Regions from separate parts of the Paenibacillus sp. FSL R7-0273 genome, predicted to be linked through region 3. Evidence: riboswitches for the same ligand, from Rfam matches in the RefSeq annotation. Region 3 holds a riboswitch; each other region holds the start of a gene.
What was found. Region 3 has a riboswitch for cyclic di-GMP ahead of R70723_RS20730 (thiamine pyrophosphate-binding protein). Riboswitches for the same ligand answer to the same signal wherever they lie in the genome.
Positions count from the first base shown of each region.

Region 1: linked by a shared signal. The riboswitch ahead of R70723_RS02800 (transglutaminase-like domain-containing protein) and the one ahead of R70723_RS20730 (thiamine pyrophosphate-binding protein) in region 3 are both predicted to bind cyclic di-GMP.
Region 2: linked by a shared signal. The riboswitch ahead of R70723_RS34200 (choice-of-anchor A family protein) and the one ahead of R70723_RS20730 (thiamine pyrophosphate-binding protein) in region 3 are both predicted to bind cyclic di-GMP.

Region 1 covers NZ_CP009283.1:633,335-636,615, reverse strand. The annotation lists rRNA gene R70723_RS02805 (16S ribosomal RNA) at 1-537, opposite strand, end outside; gene R70723_RS02800 (transglutaminase-like domain-containing protein) at 904-1,713, opposite strand; cyclic di-GMP riboswitch class I at 1,727-1,807, opposite strand; cyclic di-GMP riboswitch class I at 1,883-1,963, opposite strand; gene R70723_RS02795 (class D sortase) at 2,086-2,736, opposite strand; gene R70723_RS02790 (GtrA family protein) at 2,788-3,189, opposite strand; gene R70723_RS02785 (glycosyltransferase family 2 protein) at 3,179-3,281, opposite strand, start outside.
Region 2 covers NZ_CP009283.1:479,384-482,664, forward strand. The annotation lists cyclic di-GMP riboswitch class I at 966-1,056, shown strand; gene R70723_RS34200 (choice-of-anchor A family protein) at 1,150-3,281, shown strand, end outside.
Region 3 covers NZ_CP009283.1:4,802,577-4,805,857, reverse strand. The annotation lists gene R70723_RS20730 (thiamine pyrophosphate-binding protein) at 1-1,385, opposite strand, end outside; cyclic di-GMP riboswitch class I at 1,511-1,603, opposite strand; gene R70723_RS20725 (methyl-accepting chemotaxis protein) at 1,802-3,052, opposite strand; gene R70723_RS20720 (helix-turn-helix transcriptional regulator) at 3,144-3,281, opposite strand, start outside.

The sequences.
Region 1 (3,281 bases), 3.1 Mb from region 3:
TATTACCGCGGCTGCTGGCACGTAGTTAGCCGGGGCTTTCTTCTCAGGTACCGTCACTCCGGTAGCAGTTACTCTACCGGACGTTCTTCCCTGGCAACAGAGCTTTACGATCCGAAAACCTTCATCACTCACGCGGCGTTGCTCCGTCAGGCTTTCGCCCATTGCGGAAGATTCCCTACTGCTGCCTCCCGTAGGAGTCTGGGCCGTGTCTCAGTCCCAGTGTGGCCGTTCACCCTCTCAGGTCGGCTACGCATCGTCGCCTTGGTGAGCCGTTACCCCACCAACTAGCTAATGCGCCGCAGGCCCATCCCTTAATGACAGATTGCTCCGCCTTTCATTCTCCCTTCATGAGAAAAAAGAAATTATCCGGTATTAGCTACCGTTTCCGGTAGTTATCCCAGGCTAAGGGGCAGGTTGCCTACGTGTTACTCACCCGTCCGCCGCTAAGCTTACCCCGAAGGATAAACTCCGCTCGACTTGCATGTATTAGGCACGCCGCCAGCGTTCGTCCTGAGCCAGGATCAAACTCTCCAAATTGGTATTTAGAAAGAGCGATTGCTCATTTTGAAACATCTGACGAGAATTTACATTCTCTACTTTTGGATCTCACCGAAGTGATTTCCGATACTCACTCGTTGTTCAGTTTTCAAAGATCAAGCTCGTCGTCGCTAATGATTATCTCATCAGCAGCAACTCTTATAATATATCACGTTTGTTTCAGAAGCGCAAGCTTTTTTTGAAATTTCTTATTCGGTCAATTTCAGCTAAACTTTGACGCGCTCTAACAACGCTTACCTATAATACCCCACATCTCTTACAAAAAGCAACCCCCCTCGGCAAAAAAAGACCCCTCGCTTAAAAATCTAAGCGGGGGGTCTTGATAAGACTATATATCTTTCGTTATTAATAGAACTTAGCAGCGCTATATTTGCTTGCTACTTTTGTAAGGCCAGCATCTTTGCTGTTCTTAGCCAATCCAGCGTCTACTGTAGTATCAATTGTTACCCATTTACCGTTAAGCAAAACTTCATTCCAGGCATGGTAGGTCGATACATAGCTGGTGTTACCCATAACCAGTTTAGTTGGAATACCTTCACTGCGCAGCATTGTTGCGAATAGTGAAGCATAATCGTAGCAGATGCCCTTCTTAGTCAGCAGTGTGTTGTCATTGCTAGGGATATAGTCCTGTGCTACTGTAGCAGCCAATGTGTTGTCATACTTAACGTTGGCTACGATGTAATTATAAATTGCTTTAACCTTAGCTTCATCAGTAGTCAGGCCCTGTGTAAGCTGCTTAGCTTTCAGTACTGCCTTATCGGAAGAGGTCCATTTAACATTCTGCACGGAACTCAGGTATACAGCGTTAGTATTGCTGAGCTTAAGCTCTACATTCTCTGAGGATACTACTTTGTATTTGTTGCCGGTTGTGTTCTCCAGAACAGATACTTTATATGTGCCGTTGCCTTGCTGCAGCGGGAAGGATTCTGTCGATTGGGAAGCGTACAGGTTGTAAGTGTAGCTGTTGCCGTCTTTAGTGATCATGAGTTTGATGCGTTTATCAGCAGGTACATCATAGGATACTGCAACAACACCTTGGTCTAGCTTCGATGTATTCAACCAGCTTGAGTCTGCAGTTGCAGCAGAAGCTGTGCTTGTCTGAACGGAAGTAACCACTACGAACAATGTTAACAGCATGAAATAGAATTTTTTCATGGATAAAACTCCTTTCGGTAGCTGGCTGCCATCCTTACGGGAAGGCCCTTTAGCTTTGCGTCCCTACCTTTCGATAGGTTTGCCGTTATCGTGTGCAGCTTTATCTATTCTCTCAATCTTCCAAATATACTAGATTCTGGATTAGATAGCCAACAAAAAAAGCCCTTCATTCGGTAGCTGGCTGCCATCCTTGCGGGAAGGCCCTTTAGCTTTGCGTCCCTACCTTTCGATAGGTTTGCCGTTATCGTGCGTGCTTTTATAGTTATATACTACCATATTCCTGCCCAGATACAATACCTAAATTACTAGATTTTCAACATTTTTTATTAAAATTCTTTCTATTATGTGAAAAATCTGTTTGCATATCCGGTCTCAAGTCAATTTAGCATGGATAATCAGCCGGTGCGTAGGGTTAACAAGCGGATCACAGGTAATCAGAGTGAGGATAGAGTCCGTATCATTGCCATTCAGCACCGATACATCTGTCGGCTCCACAATAGAAATATCATATACCTCGTACTCATAAGCCTCTGTACTTGTCTTAATTCTGATAGTATCCCCGATCTTCACTTCATCCAACCTGTTAAAAAGCCTGCCTGCCGTTCTGGATCTGTGCGCAGCAATGGCTGCATTCCCCACCTCACCCAGCGGAGCCGTCTCCTTCATATGAGCAGCAGCATGCTTCAGATTAGCCTTAGTTGCTCCTTCAAGAACAGGCAGCTTCAGCTCAATCCGGTCGATTTCGATAATTCCGGTGATTTTGCCGCCCACTGTAATCTCCTCAGACGGCTTTTCTGACGGCGGTGCCTCTTCCTCCTGTGCCGACTCATCAGCCAGCAGCTGGGTTACCTCAGCATAAGGCTTCTGCAAATCCGGTCCAGGCGCCGGGGCCAGCTCACTGTAAGCCTGCTCTGCTTCCTCCAGCAGCTTGGCCTGCTGCCGGTCGTTGTACCACTCGCTTGCTTTTGGATACAGCATGATAAGGACGCCTGCCAATATGATCAAATAGGACAGCTTGCGCATGAAGATCCCTCCGTTAGTCCGGGACAAGGTCCCCCTTGCCCTGATAATTGCCTAGAACACCCACATACGGCTTCCAATAAAATTAATAATTACGGTAACGCCGGTAACCAGCACCTTTGCAAACAGCACCTGAATCCCGAAGCTGACCGTCAGCATATGCATCAGCAGCACCGAAATTCCCAGCACCGCCAGATTGAGGATGATGAACCTCACCAGCTGCAGCCGGTCAGAGCCGCTCTTACCAGCATCGCGGTCGCGGAAGGTCACTTTTTTGTTCCAGAAAAAGCTGTTGGCTGTACCCGCGCTATAGGAGATAACCTGCGCAGGCGCATTCATCAGCCCCAGTGAATGGAGCAATGTAAATACTGCAAAATCGATTAATGTATTGAGCAATCCTACGGCGTTAAATTTAAGGAACTGGATAAACCCCGCATTCAGCTTTTTATTTTTCATAACGTCTGCCTTCCCGCTTGTCAGGATATTCACCGTCCTCATACCCCCGGGTCTCCCGTACAATATACAGCGGCCGGTCCTTCGACTCATCG
Region 2 (3,281 bases), 3.0 Mb from region 3:
CTTAATATAGATTAGAGGTCAGGAAGGAGCGTATGCATAGGAAATGGGCAGTCTCCTTATTGCGTGGCTTTGTATGCTTTGTCTGTTTTTTACCTTTAGAGATAAGGTGAGCCGGAAAATTCTTTATCCTGTAGCGCTGGTGGTGGTAATCAGCACCTTGGGCTGCTGGACGATTTTAATGTAATTTTTAGCTTCCTATCAGCTTATTTTCAGGTAGATCCTTTATATTGAATAGACCAGACACCCCCCCAGTGTATATGGTACCCTTCAGGTCTTGCCAACTCCCATGGCAAGGCCTTTTATTTATTTTTATAAACGCAGAATAATGTGACATATTTCACAATAAAGTTTCCGGAATTGTTTTATATTAAATTTGTAATACTAAAGTTAAAAATAATTTTCGCCGAAAAGAGGAGCTTGAGGATGAATCATGAAGGAAGTCTCCGCCGCGGTCTGGTGTTTGGCCTGTTTTTAAGTATTCCGCTTTGGATGTCGATGTTCGGCTGGCTGCAGCTTTTTATATAATAGAAATAAGTGTGGGATGAACTGTCTGCGGGTAACCGTCAGGCAGTTTTTTTTCGTCTGAGTGAAGATAGTATGCCTTTTATGAAACTGACAAGCATAGAATGGGATATAAAAAAGAATAATGAAGCGGCGGAGCATTTCTTTAAAAATAAAATAGTTCAAATATACTATATTACAACGTTTGAATAGTTTGATTTTTAAGTATTGAAATACGAGTATTCAGGAGTATAAGAGAGGATTGGCTGGACAATTAATAGAATTATAGGGATCAACAGCTGAAAAAAAGCTCTGAAGGCCTGTCTTTTCAGAAAAATCGATTTTTATGGAAAAATATTATAAGGAATAGATTGACAAAAATACGAGTCAGGGAATACACTAAGTTTAGTGCTAAAGTAACAAATGTCATAGACTACTTACTCTATTTCAATTACATACTTTCTCATGTATAATCGCAAACCGCCCGAAAGTGCGGGACGCAAAGCCAGGAGTCTACAGTCCTTGAGAGAGGGCTATGATCGTCCGGCCGCCATGGAGCTCGACTTCCTGGCGGCTTTTTTTGTTCGTTTGTTGATGTAGGTGCTGCTATAACTGGAATTTATACGCATCTTACGGGGGGAATTAATAATGAAACGTAAATCCGTATTCAAATTATCTTTTGCTCTGACTATGGCTGCAGTTCTGCTGATCAGCGGCTGGCTGGCTTCGGCCGGCCAGGGTAAGATAAGGGCTGACAGCAATCCCCTCCCGGGTATTGCGGGTAAGTACAATGTATTTATTCTCGGTGATCTTAAAGGCTACCACAGTGATTCTGAAGGCAGAATGGCTGCCGGAGGCAACATTACCCTTACCCAGGGATATTCTGTAGGCCCTAGCCTGAGTGCAGCAGAAATTGCAGAGATGGATTCACTTGTGGCCGGCGGCAATCTCACCTATGAGAATGGAGAAGTTAACGGTAGTGCCGTGTACGGCGGCACTTATTCAGGCTCCGGCAAACCGCGGGGCGGAACGGGGACGCTGCGGCAGGAGGCGAATGTAATTCATTTTGCTTCAGAGTTTGCCCTGCTCCGCACCAAGTCTCTGCAGCTTGCAGCTCTGACAGTGAACGGCAAGACGGAAGACAACTATGGAAACATTAAACTGACGGGTACCGATCCGGTATTAAATGTATTCTCGGTTTCAGGAACCACGCTTACGGGTGCCAATGAGCTGCGGATTAATGCACCGGCGGGCTCTACTGTTATCGTTAATATAGACGGAGCTTCAGTCACGTTCAAGAACGGAAACGGGCTGGAGGGTGTAAGCCAGAATAAAGTGCTCTATAACTTCCCGCAGGCGACAGCCCTGCGGATGGAGAGCATCGGTATCATGGGGACTGTACTGGCACCGAATGCAGCAATTACTTTTAACAACGGGCAGATTAACGGAAGCATGATCGGAGCCTCCCTGGAAGGAAGCGGAGAGTTCCACCATAAGCCTTACACTGGCCGCGACAACGGAACAACGCCTACAGCGACTCCGTCGCCGACACCAGTGCCGACAGCAACGCCGACACCAGTGCCGACAGCAACGCCAACACCAGTACCGACGGCAACGCCAACACCAGTACCGACGGCAACGCCAACACCAGTACCGACAGTAACGCCGACACCAGTACCGACAGTAACGCCGACACCAGTACCGACGGCAACGCCAACACCAGTACCGACGGCAACGCCAACACCAGTACCGACGGCAACGCCAACACCAGTACCGACGGCAACGCCAACACCAGTACCGACAGTAACGCCGACACCAGTACCGACAGTAACGCCGACACCAGTGCCGACGACGGCACCAACGCCAACGCCGACAGCGGCGCCAACGCCAACACCGACAGCGGCACCAACGCCAACGCCGACAGCAGCACCGACGCCAACGCCGACAGCGGCCCCAACGCCAACACCGACAGCAGCACCGACGCCAACGCCGACAGCGGCACCGACGCCAACACCGACAGCGGCACCGACGCCAACACCGACAGCGGCACCAACGCCAACACCGACAGCAGCACCGACGCCAACGCCGACAGCAGCACCAACGCCAACGCCGACAGCAGCACCGACGCCAACGCCGACAGCGGCACCGACGGCAACGCCGACAGCGGCACCGACGCCAACGCCGACGGCAACGCCGACAACGGCACCGACAACGGCACCAACAACAGCACCAACAACAGTGCCAACAACGGCACCAACAACAGCGCCAACAACGGCACCAACAACAGCACCAACAACGGCACCAACAACAGCGCCAACAGCAGTACCAACAGCAGCACCAACAGCAGCACCAACAAGCGCTGTAACGCCTGGTCCTACAGTGCCGGCAACGGCATCGCCCACGAGTGTAATTGCTATTCCGGGCGGAACCCCTCCGACTCCGGCCGGTCCGACAGTCATCGGAACGATTGTGACAGATGAGGAGCTGGAGATCGACGATAATCCCGTACCGCTTGGACCTGTCGCAAGTGCGACTGCAGCCGTAGGAGGAGTAACATCACCTCAGGCAACACCGAAGCCGAGTCCGACAGCCGGACCGGGTCCGGATGATGAAATCATCCTTGATGATGAAATACCGCTGGGCGGTGTTACCGATCCGGGTGCCACAGCAGCGGCTACATTGCCGCAAACCGGAGAAGCGAGTCCGGCTCCATATTATATTACAGGTCTGACCCTGGCTGTCCTGGGCCTGCTGCTAAGCAGAACCAGAACCAGCAAACG
Region 3 (3,281 bases):
TTATTAACCACGATAAAAATAACCGGGATGTCCTTGCAGACTGCGGTGTTGATCTCAGCGCCGAGCATCATGAAGCAGCCGTCACCGGTGATGCAGAAGACCGTTTCATCAGGTGCCGCCACTTTGGCGCCGATGGACATGCCGATCGAGTTGCCCATGCAGGCAAAATAGGCATCAAAGATAAAGCTTCCCGGCTTCTTGACGTTATACCATTTAACAGCATGGAAGCCGTGGCTGCCGTCATCTACAAATACCGAGCTGTTATAAGGAATCTGATCGCTCAAAGTACTCAGGACGGAAGCGATGGAGAGCTTTGGCAGCTCCGGCAGCTCATCATGGTAATTAGCCTCTACAGTTATTTCATGTCTGACAACAGTATCTCTGTCGATATTCTGCAGGTAGTAGGTCAGGTTATCACGCAGATCTCCGCTGACCGCAATCGTCTGCGAATTCAGAATTTTACCGACAAAGGTAGGGTCGGAATCGAATTGGATCAGTGTAGCCGGATGGTTTTCCGCTTTGAGATTGCAGATCGTCATATCACTCAGGCGCGAGCCGAGCACAATGTAAAGATCGCTGCTGTTCAGCATGTCATCCCCGTGCTTGCAGCCGCCTACGCCGCAAGGGCCGTGGTATAGCGGATGGTCCCAGGCGATAGCGCCTTTTCCCCCCGGAGTTGTAACGATCGGGATATTGAAGGTTTCAGCGAGCTGTACCAGCTCCTGATGCGTACCGGACCGGTTAACGCCTTTACCGGCAATAATCAGCGGACGTGAGGATGCATTGATTGCCGCAATTACACGCTCAAAATTCCCGATGCTGACAAGCGGCTCGCGTTCAGGAAGAACAATACGGCATTCTTCAAGCATTTCTGTCTGGACATCAAAAGGAATACACAGATGCACCGGACCGCGCTTGCTGAGAGCAATAGAAATGGCATGATTAAAAATCGTGCTGAAATGATCTCCGCGCTCAACCAGCTTGCTGAATAAGGTAGCCGGTCTGAACATATCCGCCAGATCGGCCAGATAAGAGGAGGAATCCTGGCACTGCGGAATTCCGAGCTCCTTAATTGACTGGTGTCCTGTAATGAACAGGACAGGAAGATTGTTGGCTTTGGCATGTGCTGCTGCAGTAAGCAGGTTGGTTCCGCCCGGGCCTGAGGTGCCGAAGGCAACACCTAGCCCGCCGGTTTTGAGTGCATAGCCCGCGGCTTCGAAGCCGCAGCTGGATTCATGTCTGCCCGGAATAAATTCGATGCCGTAATCAACCATTTTAAGAGCAATAGGACAAATTGATTTACCGATAATACCAAAGGAATGTGTTACGCCGAGGCTGCGAAGCGCCTCTGCCATATAATCTGCGACTGTTTTCAAATGCTCCACCCTATCCGTTGTGTATTTGTCTAGCGATTCTAGTGACTCTGGTGACAATAGAATACCTGTACTCAAAATGAGCACAGGCCAGTTGCATCTATAGCCGTTAAGGACAGAATGATTCTGGCGTCCCGGGCTGCAACCTGGCAATCATGGTCCCGATAGCTGAGACTGTAGATCCATGGCTTTGCGTCATTTCCTTTCGGAGAATTTTGCCGATATGGGGTTAGGTACAAAGTTGGATAATATTACATTGGGTAATTTTACTTTTACAATATATTTTTAACTCTATCATTGTCAATACTATTATGCAGAAAAGTGCGAAAATTGACGAATTGCAGGACGATTCAGTGAACCTGGCTTACAAAACTTAAAAAGCTGCCGCTTCTAAAGAACGGCAGCTTTGGGACCAAAGTAATGCTTGCTTAAAACTTGAATATGTGAATGGTTTTTTGCAGCTGGAATACGGCCTGGGTCATTTTGTCTGTCTCATCAGCTACAGACTGCAGGGCATTGATCTGCTCATTCATTGCTGCAGACACCTCTTCGGTACCTGCAGCCGTCTGCTGGGTGATTGCTGAGATATTTTCAATGGCGCCGGAAATTTTGAGGGCACTCTCCAGCATAAGGTCACTTTCCTGGGAGAAGGCTGCGATCTGCTCGGTTATGTATTGAACGCTTTGCACGATCTGGGAGAAGATATGGGCAGTCTCCACAATCAGCTCGTTCTGTACCTGAACAACCTCTTCGTTAATGGCGATATTCTCCACCGCCTGCTTGATATCGGATTCGATACTGCGGATCAGGGTGAAGACCTCTTTGGTTGAGGCGGTGGATTCCTCTGCGAGCTTGCGCACCTCCTGGGCGACAACGGCAAAGCCGCGGCCGTGCTCACCTGCGCGTGCCGCCTCAATTGAAGCGTTCAGCGACAGCAGGTTGGTCTGCTCGGCAATTTCGGTAATGGACTTGGCAATCATGGAAATACCGCGGGCATTCTGGGAGAGCGCCTCTATGGTACCGGCGACCTTATTGGTGGCCTCAATATTTTTGCGCATGCCTTCCGCCTGGGTATCTACTGATACCCTCCCTTGTTCAACCAGTTCAAGCGTATGTATAGAGCGTTTGTTCATCTCCTTGGTGGAGTGCGTGTAATTGGCTACCTTAGTTTCGATATCCTTGATGGATTCCGTCATGTCGGCAATATCTGCGGAGATTTCGTTAGCGCCGACAGCGAGCTCATTGGAGGAGGAGGCGACCTGGGCCATTACAATTTTGAGGCTGTGGTTCTTGTCCTCGATGCCTCTGCTGGCATCCATTACATGCCGCGTAATTTGTGAGGCTTCCGTCAGGATTTTCTTGAGCTTGTCAATCATGGTGTTAAAGGAGCGGCTGACCTCGCCCATTGACCCGTTTTCGTCAGCGCGGCTTGTAAAGTCGCCTTTGGCTATGGTATGGGTAACGTTGGAGAACTCGTCAAAAGAAGATGTAAGCGTTCTCTCTACAAAGCGTGCCAGAGGATAAGTCAGTCCTGCCAGTGCGGCGATGAGAATGATGCCGATAACGATTTTGCCCATGATTACAAGCGTGATTAAAACCGGAACAGCGAATAAAGCGGCAACAAGGTAACAGCCGGCAACGATTCTCTGCTTTAATGGAAGCTTAGTCATCCAGTCCATAATAAAGTTCCCCCTAAGAAAGATGGTGTGTATTGTAATATTATAGGGGATCTGCCGGGAAACAGTCTACTGTAAAAACTGACATAAAACTTCAAGGTCCGGATTCTCCGGCCGGAAGGGTCTGCGTTATTTCTTCATATAAAGCGCAGGTTTCCCGCAAAGCGGCCTTAAGCATATCCACCAGCTCCGGCGGGGCGGTTGCAGCAGCCTCCTGTCCCAGGGACAGAAG